3 regions of the Pseudoalteromonas sp. HF66 genome follow, and region 1 is predicted to be linked to each of the others. Evidence: predicted binding sites of a transcription regulator. Region 1 holds the regulator's gene; each other region holds the start of a gene.

Region 1 (3,165 bases):
CCAATGCACAGCCGTGCGAGGTTGGGTATTGGTTATCTACCGCAAGAATCTTCGATTTTTCGAAAGTTAACAGTTTACCAAAACTTGATGGCTATTTTAGAGACTCGTAAAGATCTAAATAAAACCACGCGGGAAGAAACTCTAAATAGCTTATTAGATGAATTTAGCATCCAACACATCCGTGATAGTCAAGGTATGGCGCTATCTGGTGGTGAACGTCGCCGCGTTGAAATTGCTCGCGCATTAGCCGCTAATCCTAAATTTATCCTTTTAGATGAGCCTTTTGCTGGTGTTGATCCAATTTCAGTGTTAGATATAAAGAAAATTATTGAGCACCTAAAAAATCGTGGTATTGGTGTACTAATTACTGACCATAATGTTCGAGAAACCCTTGATGTTTGTGAAAAAGCCTACATTGTTTCTCATGGGGAGCTAATTGCATCAGGCACACCTGAGCACGTATTAGCTGACCAAACTGTACGCGATGTTTATCTAGGCGAGCAATTTAGGCTGTAACCATTACGCCACCGACTAGAGCATCTGCTAGACTTATAACAATGACAATAAATCGATAATAACTTAACTGTCTTTGCACAGTTATCGATAACTTAAAAAAAGGATTGTTAGGGATACATGAGGCAATCATTACAGCTGCGCATGGGCCAGCAACTTACAATGACTCCACAACTGCAACAAGCTATTCGTTTGTTGCAGCTCAGTACATTGGATCTCCAACAAGAAATTCAAGAGGCGCTAGATAGTAACCCTTTACTTGAAGTGGAAGAAGCGGATTACAACGAAGAAAGCATCGGCAAAAATGAACAAAAAGCTGAATCTGACGATGTGCAAGTCAGCGCTTCTGCAGACGAAGCACCTAGCGAATATGAACAAGAAAGCAGTGATGCTCTAAATAAAGACACTGTAAGTGACGATTTAGCCATGGATGTTACATGGGATGAGTACATGAGTGCCGCTCCATCAACATCATCAGGGCCAATGCCAGAAGATGAATCTATTTATCAAGGTGCATCGACCGAAACCCTTCACGAATACCTTATGTGGCAATTACAGCTAACTCCCTTTAGTCCGACTGATGAAGCGATTGCTGTGGCAATTGTTGAGGCTATCGATGACTCTGGTATTTTAACGGTAAGCTGTGAAGATATCGTCGAGAGCTTTAATCAAAATAGTGATGAAGAAGAAATCGAACTTGATGAAGTCGAAGCGGTCCTAAAGAGAATTCAATTGTTTGATCCTGTCGGTATTGGGGCGCGTAGTTTACAGGAATGCCTGTGTATTCAACTTCGCCAATTCGATGCAAACACGCCATATTTAGCTGAAACTAAAATGGTTTTATCTGAGCATATCGAATTATTAGCGAGTCGCGACTATCGAACTTTGATGAAAAAGACTAAGCTTAAAGAAAATGAGCTTAAAGAAGTAATGACGCTAATTCACAGCTTAAACCCTAAGCCTGCGGATAGCATAGTACGCGAAGAGTCTGAGTACGTCATACCTGATGTATCAGTGAAAAAAGTAAAAGGTCGCTGGGTGGTTGAGTTAAACCCAGATAGTATGCCAAAGATTAGAGTGAACAGCCAATATGCGGCTATGTCTCGCTCTGTTAAATCAAGTAGCGACAGCCAATTTATTCGCTCTCACTTACAAGAAGCAAAGTGGTTTATTAAGAGCTTAGAAAGCCGTAACGATACACTATTAAAAGTGACCAACTGTATCGTTCAACAACAACAAGCTTTCTTTGAGCATGGCCCAGAAGCAATGAAGCCGATGGTGCTAAATGATGTTGCTGAAATGGTCGAAATGCATGAATCGACGATTTCACGAGTAACAACGCAAAAATATATGCATACCCCCAGGGGTATTTTTGAGTTGAAATATTTCTTCTCAAGCCATGTCAGCACTGAAAATGGTGGTGAGTGTTCTTCAACAGCAATACGCGCTTTAATCAAGAAGTTAGTCGCTGCAGAAAACTCGGCTAAACCATTGAGTGATAGCAAAATTGCAGATATATTGGCTGAGCAAGGAATTAAAGTAGCTAGACGTACAATTGCAAAATATCGTGAGTCTCTAGCAATACCTCCGTCTAATCAGCGTAAGAGTTTGATTTAGACGTTTTACATAGAAGGAAAAATGCTTATGCAACTAAATTTAACTGGTCGTCATGTAGAAATCACTGATTCATTAAGAGACTATGTAAACACCAAGTTTGCGAAACTAGAAAGGCATTTTGACCATATTAATAATGTTCATGTCATTCTAGATGTAGAAAAATTAAGCCAAAAAGCAGAAGCAACTTTACATGTAAACGGAGGCGAATTGTTCGCTTCTACAGAACATCAAGATATGTACGCAGCCATTGACTCGTTGATCGATAAGCTTGATCGCCAAGTCATTAAACACAAAGAGAAATTAGCTCGACATTAAATTATGAAACTAAGTTCACTTACTAATCAGGACTGCAGCAAAGCTGCGGTCCTTTTTAATAGCAAAAAAAGAATTCTTGAATATATCAGCGAACTGGCTCACCAGCAGCTTCCTCATTTATCTCAACAAGATATCCTAAATGCTTTACTCAACCGAGAGAAGTTAGGTAGCACTGGTATTGGCCGAGGTATTGCTATTCCACATGGCCGAATGAGTGGCGCCGATGAACCTCAGGCGTTTGTCATAGTGAGTGAATCCCCAATCAATTTTGATGCAATTGATAATCGCCCTGTTGACATTTTCGTAGCACTCATCGTACCAGATGGTGACTCTCAGCTTCATCTAAAGACCTTATCAACAATTGCTGATAGACTTAAAGATAAAGAGTTTTGTAAACAGCTGCGTAGTGCTACTACCGATCAGCAACTGTTTCAGGTTATATCAGCAGAGGCATAAATGGAATTAATCATTATCAGCGGTCGCTCAGGCTCAGGTAAATCGGTCGCTTTACGAGTACTTGAAGACTTAGGTTATTATTGCGTTGATAATATTCCAGTCAATTTACTGCCTTCGCTCGTGCGTAGCGTATCAGATAACTACGATAAAATAGCGGTCAGTATTGATGTGCGTAACCTTCCAAAAGAGCAGCAAGAATTTAATGATATTCTTGAGTACCTTCCTGGTTTCGCAAATCCAACACTTTTTTACTTAGACAGTGAT
Region 2 (3,165 bases), on a different contig from region 1:
CTTGGTTCAAGCACTCGATGAGCATGATATAAAAGCCTGTGTGTTTTCAACCTCATTAAATAACCCAGTTGGCAGTTTTATGCCTGATGCCAAGCGTGAGCAATTAGTGGCACTTTTAGAGCAGCGCGAGGTGGTGCTCATTGAAGATGATGTTTATGGCGACCTACATTTTACAGCTAAGCGTGCCACTCCTGCACAAGCTTATTCAAAAAAGGGGTTAGTGATCACCTGTGCGTCGTTTTCAAAAACAGCCGCACCTAGTTACCGCATAGGTTGGATCATTGCAGGTAAGTTTGCTGAACAAGCAAGGCGACACAAACGCGCGCTTAGTTGCTCTGCGCCGCTTATAAATCAGTGGACCTTGTATGAGTTTATAGCCAGTGGTGAGTACGACCGTAACATTCGTTTGCTTAGACAGCGCTTAAGTACCAACAAAGAGCGTATGATTTGGTGCCTGCAGCAATATATGCCAAGTTGTGCGCGTATTAGTAACCCGCAAGGGGGCTGTGTTATCTGGGTTGATCTTGGTAGCCAATATGATGCGGTAAAACTATTTCATTTGGCACTTGAGGCAGGGATTAGTATTACCCCTGGGTTGATATTCTCAGCGGGTAAAAAGTACCGTAGTTGTTTTCGATTAAGCTATGGTTTGCCTTGGTCTGAAAGTTTGGAACAGGCGATTAAAACGTTATCGCAACTGACCGTGCTGGCCAAAAAATAAAAAAGCGCAGAGCAAGCTCTGCGCGAAAGGACCAAGTGTTTTGGTTCAGGGATGTTAATTTCTTAACTGGTCAATTACTCTGCGTTCTGTTTAAAAGTAAATAATTGATATTCTTTTAGCTGTGGTACTAGAACCACTAATTCTTGTTCTTTATGAGCGATATCAGCAAAACTGCCACACAATGCATCTGCTCGCTCTTCTAGCTGAGCTGCTTGGGTTTCTACGCGAGCTTCGATTTGTGCGCCCATGTTTTCCATACGTTGCTCAAACTCATCCATGTCGCCACCCGAACCTAAAAGCTCAGAGCCAAGAGCCACTAAAATACTGCCCATCGATTGCATCATGGCTGACTCTACTGCTGATTCGATTTGCTCATCGAATTGGTCTTCAAAGTTTTGGCCAAATTTTTCAAAGTTTTGTTGACCCATTGTGAACGCACCTTGTTGGTAGAAAGCGTTTTGCACTTCTACGCTGATATCGTCCATTAATTCTGAAATGTCACTTAGGCCATCAATGTTGAAAGCATTTGATACTTCTTCGATTGCTACGCCTGCTATTTTTACGCCATCAAGTGCGATATTAGCTACTTCAGGAAGTTGGCTGCGCAAGCTGTCTGAGTAATCTGCAATTGCTTGCTGTTGTGAAGCATTAAGGGATACGCTTTGGCCATCGATATATAAAGTATGTTGGTCGATGATTTTCATGCTGCGATTATCGGCTGTGTATACTTCTAACTCACTTGGAGTGATACGCACATCATTTATAAATTCGACATCACATTGCTCACCGCTGAATGAAATATTTGTATCATTATCGTTATGAGCCATTGCGCTGGTAGCGATAAATAAAGAACTTAGTAACAATAACTTTTTCATTTTTTTCTTTCCTGTTTGAAATGACATAAAAATATAATCAAATAGGATGCCAAATATTATAAATTCTTTTATTTCATTGGCTTATGGTTTTTTAGGGTTTTTGTTGGAAGTGCACGGAATAATTTTTTAACCATTTTTTAGTCAAATTAACTAAAAAATACACATGCATAAATGACTTTTATCGAAACGATAAAAAACTCTCACTTTTCAGAAATCAAATTTAGCGCTATTTATTCACAATATTGACATATGACCTATTTAGCATGGGTGTATGGCTTTATTTTGGTGGTTTTTTAGATACTAAATAACTACTGAGCTTTTTAATCTTTGCCAATTCATCGAGCAAATTTTAATCTCAAGAATTGGTCTCAAACACTTTATGGAGTGGGTTGTGGGTAAGACATTTAGTTATGACGCGCTAGATGACGATTTTGTTGAAGACGAGTACGAAATGGTCGGGCGTAATCAACACGACAAGAAAAAGCAACGCGTTAAGAAGAAGTTGGAAGACTATCTTGAACAAAAACGCTTGCGTAGAAACTTAGGCGATGACGACTTTGATGAGTACTTGAACGACTAAGCATAAATTTAAATAAAGAGGCTATTTGCCTCTTTATTGCTTTAAGGCCTTATTACTTGCTCAAAGCGGCAAGAATGTCTGATTCGAACTGCTCAGGTTTTGTAAGTGGCGCGTATCGTTTAATTGCTTTGCCGTCCTTACCAATTAAAAATTTGGTGAAGTTCCATTTTATTTTGCGGGTAATAAAACCAGGCAGCTCTGATTTTAGATATCTAAACACAGGGTGAGCATGCTCGCCATTTACGTCAACCTTACTCATCATCAAAAAGCTCACACCATAGTTAATTAAGCAGCCTTCTTTTATTTCTTTAGCATCACCAGGTTCTTGTTTACCAAATTGATTACATGGAAAGCCAATTATTACCAAGCCTTGTTCATGGTACTTATCATGAAGTACTTGTAAGCCTTCGTATTGCGGGGTGAAACCGCATTTACTCGCTGTATTTACAACAAGTACGACCTTATTTTCAAAATCAGAAAAATCGACAGTTTGGCCTTGTAGGCTGGTGGCAGAGAGTTGGTGAAATTCGCTCATAATGATAACTTTTTATTATTGTTAGACTGATTCTAACTTGCTTGTCATATTTCTAAAAGAGCAAATATTAATCAGCAAATGCATTGGTTAAATGTTCTATTAGTAAACGTACCCGAAACGGTAATAGATCTTTTCTTGGGTAGACTAACCAAGATGCGTTATCGCCAACCTGAAACTCTTCAAGAATGCTTACTAATTGCCCACTATTTAAAAAAGGTTCCACGATATCTAACGCTAAATGGGCAATGCCAACTCCTGCTACTGCGGCATTTAAAATAGCCTGCGGGTGGTTGCTACGCCAATTACCATCGATACGAACTTCTTTAATTTGATCGTCAATATTAAATCGCCAGCGCTTTCGCATGGTAATTAAGCAGTTATGCTCAGCAAGGTCATAAGGCGTTTTAAGAGAAGGGTGACTGGCTATGTATTCAGGGCTAGCAACGAGGGTCAT
Region 3 (3,165 bases), on a different contig from region 1:
CACCACCGGCAGGAGAGCGAGTTTCTTTGGTGATACCTGCAAGCTCCATTGCTTTTGAATTTACCCACACAGCATGGCCATCAACTCGAGAAAGCACTACGGGTTTGTCTTTTAAATACTTGTCTAAATCAGCAGCATTTGGGAACTGTCCACCAGGCCACTGCTCTTGGTTCCAACCTCGACCAATGATCCAACCTTGTTTATCTTTGGCAAACTCAGCTAGCATTTTGCCAACTTCATCTGCCGAGCGAGTACTTCTAACATCAAGTTGAGAAAGGTTATTACCTAAACCAATCACATGGCCATGGGCATCAATCAAACCAGGCAATAACGTAGCTTGTTGGCCATCAATCGTGGTGGCATCAGGAAAGCTTTTTTTGATTGTATCATTACCGGTTTTTACAACTTTACCGTCTTTAAAAACCAGTGTTGAAAAGTGTTGAGTTTCACCTTTGTAGGTTGGTGTGTAACCATTTACATTGTAAATTACTGTGGTATTGGCAAAACAACTTATCGAAGCTGTTGCCAGTAAGCTGATGATGAGTTTCATAATCTTCTAATAGTTTTTATTGAATTATGAAAACATTATCAGAGTTGCAGTAAACTGCAACTCAGCAGCAATTAAATAATCAAATAGACATTTTTATTTACTTGCGTAGACCTTAAATTCACTCAGCGATAATTTATTATCTTTATCGCTGTCGTAATTTTTAAAACGTGACCATAGAGCAGGATCTCTTGCAGACTCTGAGCGAGTAAGGTAGCCATCGTCATTACGGTCAAGTTGTTTAAATTTTTCACCAATACTATCTGCAGCAAAACCCAATGTGCTAAATCCACAACATAAAATTAGGCTGGCAAAGGTTAATTTTGACATTACTTTAACTCTTGTTTGTTAAATAGTGTTTAAATTCTAGGAGCGAAATTTGTTGATCTTTATCTGTATCCCACTCTGCCATGCGTTTTTGCAAGTGTGGTTGGGATGACAGTTCTTGCAAAGACAAAAAGCCATTTTTGTCTTTATCTAGGTGATCAAATCTTTGTTTTACATCCAATGCTAAGCTATTGAAGCTTATTGTAATTAAGGTACATGAAGCAAGCCAGAAAATTCTCATAATTACACTCCTTTATAAATAAAAGTGCTTGCCATAATTTAACTCCCATAATTTAAATCCGTTTACACATTCCCTCTGGGATTATGGCAAGCACTTTAAGCCGTTAAGGTTTGAATTTTTCAAACTCTTGTTCAGACAAAACTTGATCGCCGTTTTCATCTAGGTCGGCAAATTGCTTAAGTAAGTTATCGTGCTTAGTCGCTTCAGCTAAAGAAATCTCACCGTCGGCGTTTGTATCAAATTTAGCAAATCGAACATCCATTTGTGATGCTAAAACGGTAGCGCTGATAACTAAAAACATGAGTGAAAACGCTGCTAAAAGTTGTTTCATTACAATCTCCTATTGAATAAACGACTGAAACTCAGAAAATGAAATTTGACCATCTTGGTTACTATCTATTTGAGTAAAGTTGCTATGTAATAATGCATCTTCAGATGCCTCTGCTTCACTCAAAAAGCCGTTACTGTCTTTATCTAGCTCGTTAAAAGTCGTTTGCAGATCGAATGCATAACAGTCTACCGTAACTAGGTTTATCAACACTGCGGCTGAAATGGCCGTAATCTTCATTTTGTGTCCTAAATGACTAATTTACTTTGTAGTTATCAAAATTGGTGCCAGTTTTTAAATGTGTTAATTATCAGTGGGTTATATATTTTGTGTGGTTTTTAATGCGAAATAGTTACAGAGTATTGTGTCTTTTTTGCAACGCTTTTTAGGCGACTAAGCTTTATTCTCCTTGTTTCAATGAGTTAGCGTGTTGCTAAATAGCAACTATGTATCAGTTTTTGGGTAAAAGTCAGTACTTTTTAAGGTCGGATTCAGCGAGTGTCTAAGTTTATTCACTAATAATCAGCATCAGCAATTATGTTGAGAGTGAATATGCAAAATAAAGTAGCGATAAAAATGAAACAGTTAGTCAACTGGCGGCCTAGTCTCATTAGTCAGTTCGTTTGTAGTATTTTGCTGTCTTTACTGCCGTTATCTTTAGTGGTGATTTTGTTTTTAAATGCCCTTAATAAGCAGCTTGCGCTGACCCAAGAAATCGTCGGTGACAATTACGAACTTACCAAAGCATTCAATAATCTTAAACAAGACTTAAATAGTTTAGAAAGGGCTACTCGACAAAATTGGGTGCTTAAGAGTGAATCTCTCGATAGCCTGATTGCTAACAAGTGGCAATCTTCTTTGCAAAGTGTTGATGAGCTTATTTTTTTGAGCCCTACAGCTGATTATGTGTCGCAGTGGCATCAGCTTGCTGAGGTATTACAATTTGCAGAGCAGCATTTGCTAGTTGAACAAAAGCAAGATGGTGAGCTGTTTGCTCCTGCTAGCAAGCTTATCAGTGAACAAACAAACTGGCTTAAAGAGCAAAATGAATTACGGATCACAAAAAACCAACAGCAATTAAAAGCACTACAAGCTTCATTTATTAATTGGTTAATAGCTTTAATTCCACTCACGCTATTGGTAGGTGGTGGATTTCTATGGCGGATAAGCGGACGCCTACGAGAGCTTACTAATGTTATTGATAAATTAGGGCAAGGGCACTGGCAGCAAAAAATTCATGTTCGTGGTTCTTCAGAATTAGTTGAATTAGGCAATAAACTTGAATGGGTACAAGCACAGTTACATATGCTTGAGCAGCAAAAAGATACTTTTTTGCGTCATGTGACACATGAGTTGAAAACCCCCCTAGCTTCTATGGTTGAAGGCACAGATTTACTTGCAGATGAAATTGTTGGCCCAATCAATAGCGAGCAACAAGCAGTCCTTGAGCTAATAACACAAAGTATGGTGCGACTTAGAGTCATGATTGAAAGCTTATTGAGTTACAACGCTATCCGCACTAGTAAGCAAAGCCTGAGCGAGCTTAATTTTAACGTGATGATGAATAAAATTGAGCGTCATTTTGAGCACCGACTATCTGCGCGTGACTTATCCATTGTTTGGGTTAACGAGTTACCAAATAAAGCCTTGTTTATATCAATAGAACTACTTGAAATGGTGCTTATTCAGCTGACCTCAAATGCGTTAAAGTTTTCGCCAGAA

The links. Region 1 encodes sigma-54, which starts transcription at its own class of promoters, with help from an activator protein. Its sites were predicted from a motif close to GTTGGCACGNNNNTNGNNT; they were not measured.
Region 2: HCZ11_RS15000 (YggN family protein) is a predicted target of sigma-54. The motif match lies at 1,632-1,650, and genes of this name have one in related genera.
Region 3: HCZ11_RS14565 (EF-hand domain-containing protein) is a predicted target of sigma-54. The motif match lies at 1,717-1,735, and genes of this name have one in related genera.

The regions. Positions count from the first base shown of each region.
Region 1 is NZ_JAATOU010000014.1:99,633-102,797, forward strand. It holds gene lptB (LPS export ABC transporter ATP-binding protein) at 1-516, shown strand, start outside; gene HCZ11_RS14325 (RNA polymerase factor sigma-54) at 634-2,130, shown strand; gene hpf (ribosome hibernation promoting factor) at 2,158-2,445, shown strand; gene ptsN (PTS IIA-like nitrogen regulatory protein PtsN) at 2,449-2,901, shown strand; gene rapZ (RNase adapter RapZ) at 2,902-3,165, shown strand, end outside.
Region 2 is NZ_JAATOU010000016.1:20,772-23,936, forward strand. It holds gene HCZ11_RS14995 (PLP-dependent aminotransferase family protein) at 1-721, shown strand, start outside; gene HCZ11_RS15000 (YggN family protein) at 796-1,596, opposite strand; gene HCZ11_RS15005 (PA3496 family putative envelope integrity protein) at 1,988-2,176, shown strand; gene HCZ11_RS15010 (glutathione peroxidase) at 2,229-2,711, opposite strand; gene HCZ11_RS15015 (LysR family transcriptional regulator) at 2,779-3,165, opposite strand, start outside.
Region 3 is NZ_JAATOU010000015.1:25,766-28,930, forward strand. It holds gene HCZ11_RS14545 (amidohydrolase) at 1-550, opposite strand, end outside; gene HCZ11_RS14550 (EF-hand domain-containing protein) at 644-877, opposite strand; gene HCZ11_RS14555 (EF-hand domain-containing protein) at 882-1,115, opposite strand; gene HCZ11_RS14560 (hypothetical protein) at 1,219-1,446, opposite strand; gene HCZ11_RS14565 (EF-hand domain-containing protein) at 1,456-1,683, opposite strand; gene HCZ11_RS14570 (HAMP domain-containing sensor histidine kinase) at 1,996-3,165, shown strand, end outside.